4 regions of the Paenibacillus sp. FSL L8-0333 genome follow, and region 4 is predicted to be linked to each of the others. Evidence: riboswitches for the same ligand, from Rfam matches in the RefSeq annotation. Region 4 holds a riboswitch; each other region holds the start of a gene.
What was found. A riboswitch is a leader RNA that binds a small molecule or an ion and turns the genes downstream of it on or off. The one in region 4 is predicted to bind cyclic di-AMP.

Region 1 (4,309 bases), 2.5 Mb from region 4:
AGTTACAGCACCGGCTGTTAGTGCCAGACGCTCCGTCAGCGCTCCAATTCCCGGCCCGATCTCCAGCGCCCCAGAATCGCTATCTAGTCCAGCAGCGTCTACAATCTTGTCCAAAATATTTTGATCAATCAAAAAATTCTGTCCCAGGCTTTTCTTAAACTTGAATCCATAACGTTGAATAATCTCTTTGGTCCGTTTTGGAGTCGAAATTTCCTCTCTACCACTCATGAAGTAATGCCTCCCTGATCAATTTGGGCGAGAGCCCCGGCAAATTCCTCCCGCGTAATCCCAAACATCGCCAGCCGCTTGTACAGCTGTTTGCCGTTACAATATCCGATTCCAAGCAAATTACCAAGCGCCATACGTCTTTCAGCAGCCCGAGGGTGTACAAGCATTCCAGCGGCCATAAGGTCATCAATACCAATCAAAGCAGGTGCTCCTTCAAAAGAGGTATGTACATTACGCAGCGCATGACGAATCGCCTCTGGCGATGCATTCTCTACACCGATATCCCCTTTTCGAGTTGCGTCCTTCTCCGGAATAAAAGCATGCTTGCAGCCCGGCACCTTCGCTGAAACGATTTTACGAATTCGCTCCCCGGCATGGTCCGGGTCCGTAAGAATAATAACCCCTCTGCGTTCCATAGCTAGCGCAATCTTCGCAATTACAGTCCGGTTTACAGCAGAGCCGCCTGTCTCAATCGTATCTGCTTCCACAGCACGCTTAATGGCTACGGTATCGCTTTTGCCTTCAACGACGATTAATTCCTTAATCATATTTCTTGACTCCTTCCAAAAAAAGCAAAAAGAAGAGGATTCGCTCCTCTTCTTTTGGTTAAAGAATGTATAAGTGATGAGCGGTTGCTCTGCGATCAACGAAATGATCATCCAGCGTTCCTTACGGTTATCATCACTATAGCTTATCAAAGGATTTTTTGCAAAAGCTTCAGTTCTAGTTAAGCTCTGGTTTCACAGGTCCAATCACATATACGGTACGTGATTTACGGCCGAAATTACGAGCATGGCTCAGGGAATCATAATAGACATCCACTTTATTGCCTTTAATGGCACCGCCAGTATCCTCTGCACGGCGGAATCCAAGCCCATCGATATAAACCCACCAGCCAATAGGAATTACATTCGGATCTACTGCAATTGTACGACCTTCCGTTACGCGTGTTCCGGAGGCAGTTTTAGTACCTATTCCTGGCTCTTCTGACGAATAAGCTGTCATGGAGACGTTCTTAATCATCTTCTTGTACTCAAAGTCTACGCCAGCCTTGCTTGTGACGTTCTTAGTCTTAGCGCTAACTTTAGTCGTTTTGGAGGTAGTGCTTGATTTGGAAGTTGTTGTAGCTTTAGCAACTACAGTAGGCTTAGGAAGTGCTTTAGTACCAACGGCAATGATCTTATCTTTTGTTACCGTTTGTACTTCCTTGCCGATCATGCGCATAGAGGCCAGTTCTCCGTCTTGATAGATCTTTTCAATATGCTGAACCATGACGCCTGGTTTGCCTGCCTGTGCCACTCTAACTGTTCCCACAGTAAGGGAGGGATCTGCTGTCTTAATAACACGGAAAGGTAAGTTAGTTGTTCGCTGTACCGTTTGCTTGTTGATACGAACGATCTTAATCTCCATGTCAGCAGAGATGGTGGTGTCTAACGAAGGAAAAATCTTATCATAGCCTTCTAGGTTGATACCCAGTTTGTCAATCGCCTGACCGATAGTGTCTTCGGTCGTATATAACGTTTTTGTTGCTCCGTCCGCAGTAAGGCTAAATTTCTGCGCACGATTGATAACGACACGGTCACCGTCTTTTATTTCATCACTCAGACCTAAAGATAATTCATCATGCGGCTGCAGCGAAATTTGCTCTTTCTCCAACACATCACCAAGAAGTGCTTCTCGCGTTTCAAGTGTCTGTGTTTGCCCGTCTATTACTAAAACAAATTGTTTGTTACTTTGACCGTGTACGTACAGCAGAATTAACAGCGCGATTGCGATTGAAATCACACCTGCAAGTAAAAGTACGCGAGTATTTACTTGCTCCCACCGTAATGCGAAAGACCTGCTGGATGACTGCGAATCATGGGATACCTCTGGTTGGAATAAGCCCATTCTCTCCATCCTCCTTACATAGCCTCGTCGTCAATTTGTATATCATGAGGACTGAATTTCTTTGACGAAACTATTTGAGATTGTCACAGGATACGCACGTATTAACTTAGCGTCTCCTGCTCATGGATCGCCTGCTCGGCACAGCTACTCCCACACCTGTTATATAACAGTATGCGGGCAACATTCAGTTTATTCAAAAATAAAGAAGCCTAAAAAGAGTTCTCTTGAGGACTCTTTCGTGGCTTCTCCGATGTCAGAATACGCGGGAATGTTTGTGCACGAGGTTGCCTCTCTTACTTGCGCTTACGGGGTTAGCTGTCGGGTTCGGACGAAAGAGAGACGCCCTATTTCAGGTCACCCGCTCACGGCGGTTGCCCTTAAATTCACCCCAAAGACCACGTGAAGAAATCAAATATTGTTCTGCGGCAATTCCTAGTCGTATTCAAGATACAGGCATGCGGCAGTTCAATATTGGTTCCCCCGTTCTCCATACGGAGACTCAGCGAGACGATCCATGAATCAATGGCTGTCACAATAACAACAGCTCACATCACTGAAAAGATGATATCCTGTTTTGATGCATGTTGTAAAGGACGATTCAACCACGTTTAAGCAAATATATGGTTAAAATATTGTAATAATCAGCCGTTTTTATATTAAAAAAGTTTAATATATCGGCTATTCTCTATTTTTCACCCGTTTTACTCCTGTTTTCAGACAATCCCAAATCGTTCCAGTGCGTTCGCATACGTAATTTTAGCCAATTCTTCCCATGTTAACCCTTTAATTTCAGCCGCAGCCTCTGCTACTAACTTCACATGAGCACTCTCATTTCGCTTGCCACGGAAGGGGTGTGGAGTCAAATATGGAGCGTCTGTTTCGATCAATAATCGGTCCAATGGCGTCTGTGCAAGCACCTCTTTAGGCACTCTGGCATTTTTGAACGTTATCGGTCCTCCAAATGACAAATGAAATCCAAGGTCTAGACACATTTTTGCTGTTTCCCAGCTGCCTGAGAACGAATGCATCACGCCACCAATTTCATTTGCTTTTTCCTCCCGTAAAATCCGTACAACATCTTCATGAGCATCACGGTCATGTATACAGATTGGCATTTTTAGTTCACGGGCTAGTCCGATTTGTTTGCGGAAGACCTCCTGCTGCACATCCTTGGGAGAGGTATCCCAATAATAATCCAATCCAATCTCTCCGATGGCCACCACTTTTTCATGGCTGCAAAGAGAGGCGATCCAATCGAGGTCCCCCTCTTTCATATCAATCGCATCCTGTGGATGCCAGCCCACCGCTGCATAAATATAATCATAAGATTCAGCCAGCTTCATCGTTGAAGGGATCGTTTCCCGATTAAATCCAATATTGATCATCTTGCTAACTCCGGCCTCTACTGCACGAGCAATAACTTCCTCGCGATCCTCGTCGAATTGAGGCGCATCTAGATGTGTATGTGTGTCGAACAGATACATTTTAAAGCTCACTCCTTGTTGTTTTTATCAATAGTTCCATAAATATTTGTATTATTTTGCAAAAATCTCTGCTACAGAAGAGGGCAAGCGTGTAAGGGCTTTTTTCAGCTTATCCTGTGGGAAATATAGATGATATCTGCCACGATGAATTCCGCTTATTGAGCGCACAATATCCGATACCTCTGAAATTTCCCGCAATTGCTCATTCCGATCAAGCAGTAAAATTTGATTATTGTCGAAGGCTGCTCCTGGACGGAACACATCATAAGGCAAATCTGTCGGATAATCAATCTCTAGGTCATATTCTGGGTTAAGTCCCACTCCCGCAAAACTGCTGCGGATTTCCGTAATCATATCTGTATCCAAATTCTCGATCTCTACATATTTATACAGTTTACGATGAATAAAACGGGTACACAAGTCGCTTAATAACTCATCTTCTTCAAGTGTCCATTGCATAAAAGCAGTCTGTACCAGTGCCTCATCAAGCATTAAATATTGCTTCACTGTTACTTCTCCTCGAAAGAGATCTTCCAGCGGAGCGATCATAAAGCGAAATTTGTACCCCTCTTGGAACAATTCTTTAGCTCTACGGAAGATTTGACGCAAAATAATTTCAGAGCTGCGCGTCACCGGATGAAAATATACCTGCCAGTACATTTGATAACGTGACATTAAATAATCTTCAATGGCATGCATACCTGATT
Region 2 (4,309 bases), 3.2 Mb from region 4:
AAGTAGAATTCACTACTTTTGAGTCAGCTTCTTTTCCTATGATTCTTGGTTCACAACTTCACTCTCAAAACGGTCAATACTTTCATTAGGACCAATGAGTACCATAACATCGCCTTCACTTAAATAATCATGGGCAGTTGGAGCGACGATTATTCCACTTTCCCTATTCAGGGCAACAATACTGCAGCCATATTTAGCTCTTGTATTTAAATCAGACAAGCTTCTGCCGTTCATGCAGGACGGTACGGTCAGCTCGACAATTTTATAATCCTTGGACAGTTCAATATAATCCAGCAAATTGGGCGTCACCAGCTGGTGTGCCACACGAATCCCCATATCCCGCTCCGGAAAAATAACCCGATCAACCCCCAGCCGCGACAGTGCGCGGCCATGAAGGATGGAGATTGCCTTAGCCACCACTTGCTTGACTCCAATTTCCTTCAACAAAATGGCCGCCAGAATGCTTCTCTCCATATTGTCACCAATCGCAACAATCCCACAATCAAAGTTCCGTACACCAAGCGAGCGCATAATTCCCTCATCTGTAGCATCTGCTACTACCGTATGCGTCAGTTGATCGCTCATTTCCTCCACGCGTTCTTCATGGTGGTCAATGCCGAGCACCTCGTAGCCCATTTCCATCAGCTCAAGCGCCAGGCTTGAACCGAAGCGACCTAAGCCGATTACTACAAATTGCTGTGCTTTCATTTCTAATTAACTCCTATCCAATAATTATTTTACCTTCCGGATACTTATACAGTGGTTTACCCTGTTTTGGACCGAGTGCATACGCTAAGGTTAGTGGACCCAGCCGACCTGCAAACATCGTCAGACAGAGTAGAATCTTACCGATCGCTGACAGTTCCGGAGTTAGCCCCATAGTCAGTCCTACCGTAGCAAAGGCGGAGGTCGTCTCAAACAAGATTGCCAAGAAATTACTGTCTTCAGTTGTGGAGAGTATCATCGACACAGAGGCGATTAACAACAAAGCCAGCAGCGTGATCGTTAATGCCTTGTAGATGCGCTCCTGAGCCAACCGATAACGGAACAACACAACATCTTCCCGTCCACGCAGCATAGCAATTACAGCACCAATCATCATCGTAAAGGTTGTTGTCTTGATCCCGCCGCCCGTTGAGCCCGGAGAAGCACCAATAAACATAAGAATCACTATAAAAAATTGTGTAGCCTGCCGAAGTCCAGCAATATCTACTGTGTTCGCGCCAGCCGTACGGGGAGACACGGATTGAAAGAAGGCCGATAATATTTTACCGCCAAAATTCAGTGAACCTAGGGTACGAGTGTTAGTAAACTCGAATATAAAAATAACCAGAGCTCCGATCAGAATCAGCCCTGTGCTGGTGGACAGGACAACTTTACTATGTAGAGACAGCCTGCGGGTTACCCGAAACTCCACCAGATCTGACATTACAATAAAACCAATCCCGCCGGAGACAATCAGAAACATCACAATAATATTCACAAGCGGATCATATACATAATCAGTTAAACTGCGAAAATCCCCAAAAATATCGAACCCCGCATTATTAAACATAGACACCGCATGAAATATGCCATAATAAATCGCTTTTCCCAGTGGCATATCAAAAGCCCAGCGAATAGACAGCAGCAAAGCGGCACAGCCTTCTATGACAAGAGAATATATGAGGACTCTTCGGATCAGCCGCACAATTCCTTCCATAGAGCCTTGATTCATGGCTTCCTGTAGGATTAGCCTGTCCCGCAAAGATATTTTACGCTTTAACACCAGTGAAAATAGAGTGGCCATGGTCATAAACCCTAAGCCGCCGATCTGGATTAGGATCATAATTACGGTTTTCCCAAAAATCGTGAACGAAGTTCCGGTATCCAGCACAACAAGCCCTGTTACACAGGTTGCCGAAGTTGAAGTAAATAATGCATCAATAAATTTCACGGAATTCCCGCTTGTGCTTGAGATGGGGAGCATAAGCAGCAAGGCCCCTATCAAAATAATCGATGCAAAACCCAGCACCAGTATCTGCGGCGGCGAGAGCTTCAGAAACTTAAATTCAGAAATCCTGCGAAACTGTGAAGCCATTTGCTCACCTTCTTATCAAAAATTCCAACAAAAAAAGCACTGGAAAACCAATGCTGACTTGGTTCCTGCAGTAAATTAGCCTACGAGGTTAGCTGACGGATTCGGACTATGCAGGCTGCCCTATTCGTTCCTAGAACGAAATTCACCCCTGATGAAAGTGCCATTTATCGTGTACACTCCACTTTTCATCACTTCTTATGGTTCCCCCGTTTTCACCAGAAATTCGGCTACTATACAATTGCATACAAATTATATACGTTATTTAGTGAATTCACAAAGACACAATTAATGCTCATTCACATGAAAAAATGCGGTTTAAAGAGACTGCATCAAATGGAGTACCTTTTCTCATCACTTTTCCGTGTTTTCCCTGCAATTACACCGATTCTCACCATTCGTACACAAATGAACACGATAAAATTCATGGTATAAATTCACATGACTATTCTATACTATCTCTATTACCCATAAAAAGAACATATAATGTTTTTTGTAACCAGCCAGGCACTAATACTATAATGGAACATAACATTGTCAGTACATAACAAGGAGGCGTTACATGAATCCCGTCGGCCAGCCCCTACAGCAACGTGCCCTCTCCAAGAGGCTCATCATCTCGGGCATTATCGGTCTTATTCTATTTATTATGTTTCAGATTTCCCCTTCGCTGCTAAGCAGCTCTACAGGGGAAGATACCACCGTTATTAGCAAGGCAGAAGCCCGTGACCAAGCCGTATTATTCGCAGAACAAAAGCTCAATTACACCGAAGCACCAAACGATCAATGGAATGTACTTTACGAGACGGACTCTTCCTTTTATGGTTATATGTCTCGCGAGAAGCTTGTGGAGGACTACACCAAGAAAAAATTGGATCAAAAATATCCTTTTGATGTCTTTCGTGCAACGCTTACTCCGTCAGCGGATCAAGAGCCGCAAATCATCGTTGACCTCAATATGTATACCGGCGAGATTGTCGCTTTCTCAAAGGCTGCAAAAGTTGCCTCCGAAGAGGGGTCTGGCATTGCTTCCGTTGGTGCAAAAGAGGACAAGGGAGCTGACCTCACTCTAGCGCAGAAGGAGAATCTTGCTCGTCCTTGGCTTCAGGAATGGGAAGTAAATCCTGCCAAGCTACAAATTGAATCGAATACAGGAAGCCATGGGCTGGTGTATACGGATAGCACTGTTCAGGTCGGCGAATCCTTATTGCACTATTATTTTGATTTCAGTGGAGAGCAGGTCTCCAGCTTTAATGCCGGATTCACTGCACCGGCTTGGCATACCTCCTACGTACAAGGACAGACCTCTTTAGCGGAAAAGCTGACATTATTCGGTTACGGTATACCCACACTGATTTTAGGAATTCTGGCACTCGTCTACAGTATTCTTAGAAGAGAGCATACTTCCTTTAAACGTGGGGTATTCCTAAGCTCAGCCTATTTTGTAATCATGATGATCAGCACCTATAATATGCTGCCTGAATCAACAGGCGAAGGGCTAGAAGCACAGATTACCTCTGTCATTATGTTTATCATTTATGCTTTATACAGCCTGCTGATGTCCTCCTTGCTTTACTTCTCTTTAGTGGGCGGCAATGGCCTATGGCGAAAAGAGGGAGGCATGAACCCTTGGCCCCGCGCCAAAGAGCCCGGCTATGGACAATATGTGTTGGATAGTATCCGGGCTGGATACATGTGGGCTTTCGTTCTGCTAGGGGTGCAGACGGTTATGTTCATCATATTATCGTTTACCTTGCACAATTGGTCTACTACAGACGCCACCCAGTCTCCTTATAACATGAGATATGCTTGGCTTCTGCCTATCGTCGCATGGCTCGCTGGTTTATCTGAGGAAGCCATTTATCGCTTTTTCGGAATCCCTATGCTGAAAAAGGTGTTCCGGAACACTTTCGTCGCTTGCTTGATCACCACGCTGGTTTGGGCGTTTGGCCATACGTTATATCCGATCTATCCCATCAGCTCCCGTCCGATTGAGCTGACCGTAATCGGGCTGCTGTTCAGTTATATTTTCCTTCGTTACGGATTTATTGCTGTCATGTTCAGCCACGTCGTGTTTGACAGCATCCTGATGGGCGCTACGCTGATCTTTATGAAGGAGAGCGTAAATGTAGGCGCGGGTATCTTCGCGATTATTATGCCGTTCATAGTCGCTTACATCGTCTATCGATTTAATCCACCACAGAAACCTAAGCCGGTGGAGCCTTCTTCTTT
Region 3 (4,309 bases), 3.3 Mb from region 4:
CGGTGTGGGGAAATAAGTATAATGGTGTGGCTGCTGTAACTAATGTTGGAGATGACATGAACTGGACGGGGCATGGGTTAGCTCAAGCTAATCTGTATGGATATGGAAGATTAATTTGGAATCCGGAGCTGACGGCAAAAGAAATAGCTGAGGAATGGATTCGGCTTACCTTTGGCACTGATGAAGGTCTAGTGGCTGCTATTCGCGGGATGTTGATGGACTCATGGAGGATTTACGAATCTTACACAGCTCCATTAGGTGTGGGTTGGATGGTTAATCCGGATCATCATTATGGGCCGAATGTGGATGGGTATGAATACGCCAAGTGGGGAACGTACCATTATGCGGATCATAAGGGCATTGGTGTGGATCGTTCAGTCAAATCGGGAACGGGTTATAGCGGACAGTATATGGGGCTTAATGCATCAAATTATGAGAATCTAGCGTCTTGTCCGGAAGAGCTGTTGCTGTTCTTTCATCATGTTCCATACACGTATGTTCTGCAATCGGGGCAAACTATTATTCAGCATATCTACGATACTCATTTTGAGGGGGCTGAGCAGGCTGCACAGCTTCTAGCGACATGGGAATCACTTGAAGGCAGCGTGGATAGTGGATTGTATATGCAAGTGAAGCAACGTCTTGAAGAGCAAGCAGAGCATGCGCAGGAATGGAGAGATCGGATCAATACGTATTTTTACCGCAAGAGCGGAATTGAGGATCTTAAAGGCAGAAAGATTTATTAGATTTCGAATCGAGGGATGATGATAGTGAGCCTCACGATTAGAGCGATTCTGGAAGATTTAATGGGAACTGTGGAACAGGTAGAAGGCACTGTCGATATTCTGAACCCAGGGGAACCGGAAACTGAAGTCACAGGGATTATTACGGCCTTCTCTGCCACACAAAATGTTGTGGAGCAAGCAATAGCGTTAGGAGCCAATTTGCTGATCACGCATGAAGGTGTATTTTATAGCCATCATGCGGCGAGCGAGTGGTTAGAAGGTGATCCGGTTTATCATGCGAAAAAAAGTCTGATCGAACATTCCCAAATTGCTATTTTTCGTTATCATGATTATTGGCATCGGCAAAAGCCGGATGGAATTATGGTGGGTTTACTGCAAGAACTAGATTGGTCCGCATACGTGGAAGAGCAGCAAGCAGCTGCTACGATTCTCAATATTCCTGCTATGACTGTACTGGAAGCTGCTCAATATATTAAAAGTAAGCTAGGGATCTCTTATGTACGCGCTGCCGGTGACCTGTCTCTGTCCTGCAAACGCGTAGGGATATTAGTAGGTTACAGAGGAGGCGGGACGATGGCTATTCCGCATTTTAATGATCACAATCTTGATTTAATTATTGCTGGAGAGGGACCAGAGTGGGAGACTCCGGAATATGTGCGGGATGCAGGGCACCAAGGCAGATCTAAAGCGCTCATCATGTTAGGTCATGCGGAGAGTGAAGCGCCGGGAATGAAATATTTAGCTGAAATCTTAGCAGACAAATATCCCATGCTTCCTAACCGGTTCATTGCTGAACAACCCATCTATCAGATGGTTTAATCTGGGGAAATAAAGAGTACGGAATAAATAAACATATTATGGAGAAAATGAAGGGAAACAGGTCACTGAGAAAGGAGTGTTTCAATGGAAATTCCTTTGGAGGCTGATGAAGTATTAAGTCGGATCAAAAAGCTGCAAAGCGACGGAAGCTCGATCAGTAAAAAACAAGTAAAGCAGAGCGATCCTGAGCTTATGAGAAGTGCGCTGTTCTTTTTTCCAAGCTGGGAGCATGCATTGAAAAACGCCGATCTTTTGTAGCCATAGTATTGTAAGAGGAAGCTAAGTGGACAGGGGAATACCTCTGATTCTGCTTAGCTTTTTTCATATCTCCAGTGAAAAGGATGGCCTTTATATAGAAAGTACTGGTGTTTTAACCTCCGTTTGGCTTGGTTCAGAGCCATTTTCTTAAATAAAACGAGTAAACAAGAGCAAAAGAAAGAGAAAATGAAGAGTATGCTCAATATGAAATGAAAAGCATTGCTTTCAACATTATTTTGACCAGAGCCCTCCTTTACAAGCAAACCTTACAAGAGTATGATTCATCTCAGAACTGACAATTATCTTAAATTTACAATTACATAAGCAATCCGCTTAATTTCCGTTTCTGGAAAGCGGGGGAACCAACAACTGGCAGCCGATGTGAGAGTCGGCACTGGTTATGGGGTGAATCCTGTTCCGGGTGCATAACATGCATCCCTGCAGGTAGGGCAACTCTCACTGCCCGAATCCGACAGCTAACCTCGTAAGCGTATGGAGAGAGGATGAATGGCGTGTTTAGTGATGAATAGCCACAGAGAATCCCTCTGTGGTTTTTTGCTGCGTTTTTAAGCAGATATAGACGTAGAATTTATTATGAAAGAGGTGTTACCTTTGCCTATCGCTAAACTGAACGGAACTTCGCTCTATTATGAAATCAATGGAACTGGCACTCCGGTTGTGTTTATCCATGGACATGGATTAACACACAGTATGTTCAAACCACAGCTGGAGTATTTTTCCGATAAATATAAAGTGATTTTGTGCGATTTACGGGGGAATGGCAAGTCTGGTAAACTGCTGGAGGCCCCACATGAGATTATTGAGACGCAATGTCTGGATTTGATTATGCTGTTGAATGACCTAGGTATTCGTGAAGCAGTTTTTGTAGGAATCGCCTATGGTGGCTTAGTCGTTCAGCATATTGCCAAACAATATCCTGAGCGTGTGAAAGCCATTGTGGTCGCGGATAGCTTCTGTAGGACTCACGGATCAACAATTGTAGGGAAAATACAAACTATGGCAGCATATTGCAGTTTGCTAATGTATTATCTCCCAAGCGAGCTGGTGTTGCCTTCGATTCGGATGATGTACCGAGAGCGCTGGAGTCTGGCCTACAATGAGATTAGAAGAGGGCTGCTGGACAAACGTCCCCGGGAGCTATATCGGCAAAGACTGGCTACAAGCCATGTTGATTACACCAGATGCTTAAAGGCTTTTAAACGTCCTGCTTTATGTATTGTAGGGGACTTTAATGAATTTGGAGTGAATTGTATGAAGGAAATGGTGTCTCAGCTGCCACATGCGCAGTTGGCGATTATTCCGAACGCATTAGATCCAAGTAATCTATGCCAGCCGGAGCAATTCAATGCGATTCTTCAACGTTTCTTAGAGAAGCAGCAGGGCAGTCAGCAGATTAGCTGATCTATAGGGAGACCTTTACAAGCGAAGCGTTTATGTGGAAAAGGGCGTCCCATAGCCAGGGGGAATGAGCTGGCTATGGGACGTCTTTCTGGGTAGAACTTTAGGGAAATTCTCCCTAAAGTGAAGGTGATTATGGCTCCTAGAACGTGGATTAAGGAAATTCTCCCTAAAGTGAAGGGAATTATGGCTCCTAGAACGTGAATTAGGGAAAACTTCCCTAATAATAGGATGTTTTTAGCCATAAATGGGTATTTGTATGAATTTTTAGGGATAAATTCCCTAAAAACCTTATTTTAAAGCGATTATCGATGAATATTAGGGAGGATTTCCCTAATATAATGGATATCTAACTAAAGGCTGGCTCATCAGTAGTGAAATCTACGAATGAGCCAGCCTTTGGTATTTTACTAACCGGTGGATGTTGAACATTTACAAGCATATTGTACCTAGAACGCCACTTAATGTCCCTACCCTACCACAGCATCAAATATAGCTCACCCGACGTGGGAAAGAACAGTAGACTCTAAGTAGTGAAGGTAAGAGTATAGAAGGGGCGTAGTAAGCAGCTCACCCGACGTGGGAAAGAACAGTAGACCCTAAGTAGTGAAGGTAAGTGTATGGAGGGAGGCGTAGTAAGCAGCGCATCAGACGTGGGAAAGAACGGTAGACCCTAAGTAGTGAAGGTAAGTGTATAGAAGGAGGCGTAGTAAGCAGCTCATCCGACGTGGGAGAGTACGGTAGACCTAAGTAGTGAAGGTAAGTGTATAGAGGGAGGCATAGTAAGCAGCTCATCCGACGTGGGAAAGAAACAGTAGACTCTAAGTAGTGATTGTAAGTGTATAGAAGGAGGTGAAGTAAGCAGCGTATCTGCAGCTCCTGATCGAGACCAAAGGAAAGGAAGGTTTCGGTAATAGGGATTCAGCCTCCGGACATGAGTAGGAGAGAAGAAGAGCGGGGAGTGACATTGACAGACTATCGGACTCAAGCGCTCTTATTTGCAACATTTTCCTATTTTTGAGTTGCTATTGGACCCCATAGGCGTTATTTGTACAAAATAGACGCTA
Region 4 (4,309 bases):
CTTCTTGACTTAGCACAGAAGCCGGGAGTTCCTTGATTCTCCCCAGGATAGTTTGGTTTGCCCATGTGTGGTATTTAAACATTTCTACTGGATAATTTGTCATTCGTATGGTCTCCTTTTGAATTGTCATGGATTTGTTTTTGTTACTGTTGTTAATATAAAAGAAGAAGTATGACATCAGACTGTCATACTTCTTCATAAAGTTTGAGTGTGTTTTGAAGCTGCTCTTTTAAAATACCTCGCAATGCAGGGGGTTCGAGGACTTCGGCCCCGCTGCCGAAACTCAGCAGAATGGACCAAAGCCAACGAGCTTCCAATGGCTTATACACAGGAATTCGCATCGTCATGCTTTTATCGGAATGAAATTCCTTGTCGACTTGATGAAACTGATCCAAAGCTTCTGCCAAAGCCTCAGGGTCCACCCGGATTACTATTTCCTCCACCTGATCTACCCTGTTTGAACAGCCAGCCTCTTTGGGTACTTCATGTTGTGATTGAAAGGTATCCTGCGTCAGGAACAAATTCAGCATCCGGGAAAGACGAAACTCCCGATAGTCCTGCCGTGCCCGGCAATAACCATAGATGTACCAGTTACTATATTTAAAATGAAGCTTTACTGGTTCCATTTCACGGGTTGTACGTTCATTTTTTACACTGATGTAATCAAAACGGACAACATTTCGTTCCGCTATAGCCGCACGTAAAAGAGGAAGTGCGTCAGGATCCGTACGCCGGGTTTCAAGATCCACCGCGAGACTAGAAGTCTGTGGCTCCGTTCCTATCGTTTGCAGCCGTTCAATGGTTCCTTGCGTATGCTCATCTTCAAACACGGAAGAGAGACTGTTAAGTACAGTAATCAGAGAAGTGACATCATACGAACGGAGCAGGCTTTTATCCATTTTATATCCGTCCATAATGCCATATCCACCTTTAGTACCCTGATACGATACGACCGGGATACCAGCGGCACAAATCACATCGATATCCCTATAGATTGTTCGCTGGGAAACCTGAAACTCTTCAGCCAGCTTGGAGGCAGATAAAACTTCGTGGTTCAATAGCTTGTAGATCATAGAAATCAATCGTTCCAATTTCATGTGTGCATTCCCACCCATTAGTCCATTTCGTGTTACAGCGTGATTATATCATAGATTTTTTCGGGCTAATTTTGGGAGGGAGGAGTTTTGTTGTTGGTGATGAAGAAATATCCTATGACAGAGTCTGACAGAGCCGATTAATTTATTTACAGATTAAATCCGCAGGCTCTGATAAATCATTAACAGAAATAATAGCATCGTTTTTTTTCACAGGTGGGGTCCAATATTGCTCATTCCCAGGCAGGTCATCGAACCATTCGGCGTCCTTTGGACAATCTAGAATCATGAATTTTCCGTATTCCTGATCTCTGGATTGATGGTATTTGAGATAGGCTTTCCCGTTATCAATGGCGAGAATTTCTATTTTTCCTGAGGTGTGGCTCATGGATAAGCGTACTCTTTTGCCAAGTCCTGAGGTTCTAGCTTTGGCTTCTTCTACAATTTGATAGACTTGCTCGAGCGGTAATACGAAATCCCGGTTTCCGGCAACGGGCCGGTTCACAAAGAAGTAGTAGGGTGTAACGCCAGCCCATGAAAGTCGGTCCAGTAGTTCCCCTAAAATAATGGGATCATCGTTGATGCCTTTGAGGATGGGAGTCTGATTTACGACAATTGCCCCTGCGTTGTGGAGAGCTTTAAATGCTTTTTTGGCTTCAGGTGTGATTTCACGAGGATGATTGATGTGCGCCATAACATAGATTCGTTTGTCTTCGGTAGAGTAAGTACGAATCAGCTCCAGCAGCTCTTCGTCTTCAGAGATCCGCATCGGATTAAATACGGGAATTTTGGAACCTAGTCTAATGATCTTAACATGCTCAATGCTTCTTAGATTTTCAATAATGGATCTTAGCTTCGGTGTGGAGAGAATTAAACTATCCCCACCCGTAAGAAGTACGTTGTTAATCTCCGGATTCTTTGCGATATACTCCAAGCCCGGAGAGACATCAGCCATCGCCTCTTTCACGTCATTTCGGAACAGACGCTTACGAAAACAGTAGCGGCAATAAGCCCCGCAGACCTCGGATACAATCAGTAGTGCAGTGGTTCTATACTTGTGCTGACAACCAGGTACCACATAATTCGTGTCCTCATCGGAGGCGTCCCAGCGCCCATACTCCAGCAGTTCACCTTCGTTAGGAATAACCAGCTTACGGATGGGATCATCTGGATCATCCCAGTTAATCAAAGACAGATAGTAGTCATTTACACGAAAAACAAATTTGTCTGTAATTTCTTTCAGATTCTCTTTTTCCAGCTCAGACAACATAGCTATTTTGTTAATATCCGTGAAGTACTTTACCTTTTGCACGTACATCTCTCCTTTGTCTCGTAGTGTGAGAAATGAGGGAGCCTTAGTGTCAAAGGCCAATCTACTGCCAGCAGGGTCCAAAAAAAGCACAAAAAGAGACCCTTAGCAAGGGTCTCTGGTTATGTAAATAACATGAAAAGCAGACCCATCCACTGCTGACGAGGTTAGCTGACGGACTCGGGTAAGATGGTACCCTACATTCTAATACTCAATGATTCGCCCCAATTAACTGGTTCCCCCGCTTTTCAACTGTAAAAGTTGGAAATTAAGCGTAGATAAAGTATACCCTATGAAGTTTTGAAAAGTCAAAAGAGAATCCTAGATTCACCTTCAATTGCTAGCGCTACTTCCGCCGAGTAGTTTAGGCAGCAGCGTTAGTAGCTTCTCCCGGGTTAACGCATCACTGGAGTTCCATTTGCTTCCATCGAGCAGATAAACATGTCCCTGGCGTACTGCCGGGAGACTGTTCCAAAGTGAACTGTCTAGTAATCGTTCCATCGCAGCTCGCGAGTCTTTGCGTTCCGGAATGAACATGAAGATATGATCTCCGGCGTAGGCAGGCAGTCGTGTTGGATCAACTTCGGCGAACCCTAACTCTTCGTCCAATATGGCTTGGATCTCTTCGGTCGGTTGTAAACCACATGGGGCATAAAGCGCAGTGGAGAATCCGGACATTCCCATAGCATATAGATGATCTCCATGATCATAGACCAAAGCAGAGGCGGTTTCTCCAACTTGGAGAGTTGTCGAGTAAAGCTGCTGCCACATGGCAGCGTTTTTGATTGTGAATGACTCCAGCCATGCTTCGGCTTCGCGCTGTTTACCTAGCCAACTGCCTAATGTCCGCATTCGGTTGTCGAGAGGCGCAAATGAATCAAAGGTGAGTGTCGGAGCGATACCAGAAACTGCTCTGTAGGCTCTTTCATCACTATTTGCCAAAATGATCAAATCTGGGTTTAGGGAAGCGGTCAACTGCGGGTCCAGTGGAAACCCGACGTTGGCGAGCTTCTTAAGCCGATGTTTATAGACGCTGTTCCGGGCGAATGCTTCATCTCCACCGATAGGCTTTACAGCTAACGCGAGAAGGTCGCCAAGTGTCTCGCCATGATAGACAATACGTTTCGCTCGTTCAGGAATTTCCACCTCATGACCCGTCCAATCCTTGACGGTAAGCTTACGACCTTGCTGATGTGCATATTGTCCGGGTGTAACTCCGGTTTTTTGCCGAAAGCGGCGGCTGAAATAGTATTCATCCGAGAAGCCGACCAGTCTGGCGATTTCCCGCAGTGGTTCAGTCGATTCCTGCAGGAATCGTTTGGAATGATTAATACGCAGATCCGTCAGGTATTCAAGCGGCTTTTTACCCGTAAGCTGCTGAAAGATCGGTGTATATTGCCAGATTGATATTCCCGCCAGTTCAGCTAACTGCTTCACGGTGATACTCTCTGTATAATGCTCCTGAATGAATGTTATGGTCTTTTCTACGGATTCCGTAGGACTTGGCAGGTGTTTGGAAGGGTAATTATGCTCAAAAAGTAACAGCAGCAATTCTTGGAATTTTAATTGTCGCTTGAATTGTTGTACATCATCGGTGTTATTCCTGTTCATGAGCAGGTCTTCGACTAGTCGGATTACCTTGGTGAACGGGTGCACAATTAACTCCCGCCTGCCGGAAAGCAGCTCTCCAGAATATCGTTTAGGAAGCTTGGTTGTATAAATTGCTGTAAAGGTGATGAGGTAATAATACAACGTCAGCTCCTGGTTGTTCGTACTATAGGAGATTCCAGGAGATAGTAGATAACATTTATCCGTACTTAGTATCACGCTTTGATCATCGAGGTTCAATTGTCCGTTCCCTCCAGTAAATATGAGAAGGGTATAGTCCCGGGTTGTACGCGTTATA

Region 1: linked by a shared signal. The riboswitch ahead of NYE72_RS00190 (3D domain-containing protein) and the one ahead of NYE72_RS11020 (KamA family radical SAM protein) in region 4 are both predicted to bind cyclic di-AMP.
Region 2: linked by a shared signal. The riboswitch ahead of NYE72_RS25600 (TrkH family potassium uptake protein) and the one ahead of NYE72_RS11020 (KamA family radical SAM protein) in region 4 are both predicted to bind cyclic di-AMP.
Region 3: linked by a shared signal. The riboswitch ahead of NYE72_RS26050 (alpha/beta hydrolase) and the one ahead of NYE72_RS11020 (KamA family radical SAM protein) in region 4 are both predicted to bind cyclic di-AMP.

Annotation. Positions count from the first base shown of each region.
Region 1 covers NZ_CP150186.1:40,348-44,656, reverse strand. The annotation lists gene rsmA (16S rRNA (adenine(1518)-N(6)/adenine(1519)-N(6))-dimethyltransferase RsmA) at 1-228, opposite strand, end outside; gene rnmV (ribonuclease M5) at 225-776, opposite strand; gene NYE72_RS00190 (3D domain-containing protein) at 952-2,118, opposite strand; cyclic di-AMP (ydaO/yuaA leader) riboswitch at 2,404-2,633, opposite strand; gene NYE72_RS00185 (TatD family hydrolase) at 2,832-3,602, opposite strand; gene NYE72_RS00180 (HD domain-containing protein) at 3,654-4,309, opposite strand, start outside.
Region 2 covers NZ_CP150186.1:5,745,116-5,749,424, forward strand. The annotation lists gene NYE72_RS25595 (TrkA family potassium uptake protein) at 37-708, opposite strand; gene NYE72_RS25600 (TrkH family potassium uptake protein) at 722-2,080, opposite strand; cyclic di-AMP (ydaO/yuaA leader) riboswitch at 2,144-2,319, opposite strand; gene NYE72_RS25605 (CPBP family intramembrane glutamic endopeptidase) at 2,640-4,309, shown strand, end outside.
Region 3 covers NZ_CP150186.1:5,853,690-5,857,998, reverse strand. The annotation lists gene NYE72_RS26065 (alpha-glucuronidase family glycosyl hydrolase) at 1-746, shown strand, start outside; gene NYE72_RS26060 (Nif3-like dinuclear metal center hexameric protein) at 807-1,565, shown strand; gene NYE72_RS26055 (hypothetical protein) at 1,650-1,823, shown strand; cyclic di-AMP (ydaO/yuaA leader) riboswitch at 2,144-2,330, shown strand; gene NYE72_RS26050 (alpha/beta hydrolase) at 2,436-3,245, shown strand.
Region 4 covers NZ_CP150186.1:2,518,782-2,523,090, forward strand. The annotation lists gene NYE72_RS11010 (DinB family protein) at 1-103, opposite strand, end outside; gene NYE72_RS11015 (YafY family protein) at 186-1,097, opposite strand; gene NYE72_RS11020 (KamA family radical SAM protein) at 1,240-2,406, opposite strand; cyclic di-AMP (ydaO/yuaA leader) riboswitch at 2,547-2,688, opposite strand; gene NYE72_RS11025 (AraC family transcriptional regulator) at 2,737-4,309, opposite strand, start outside.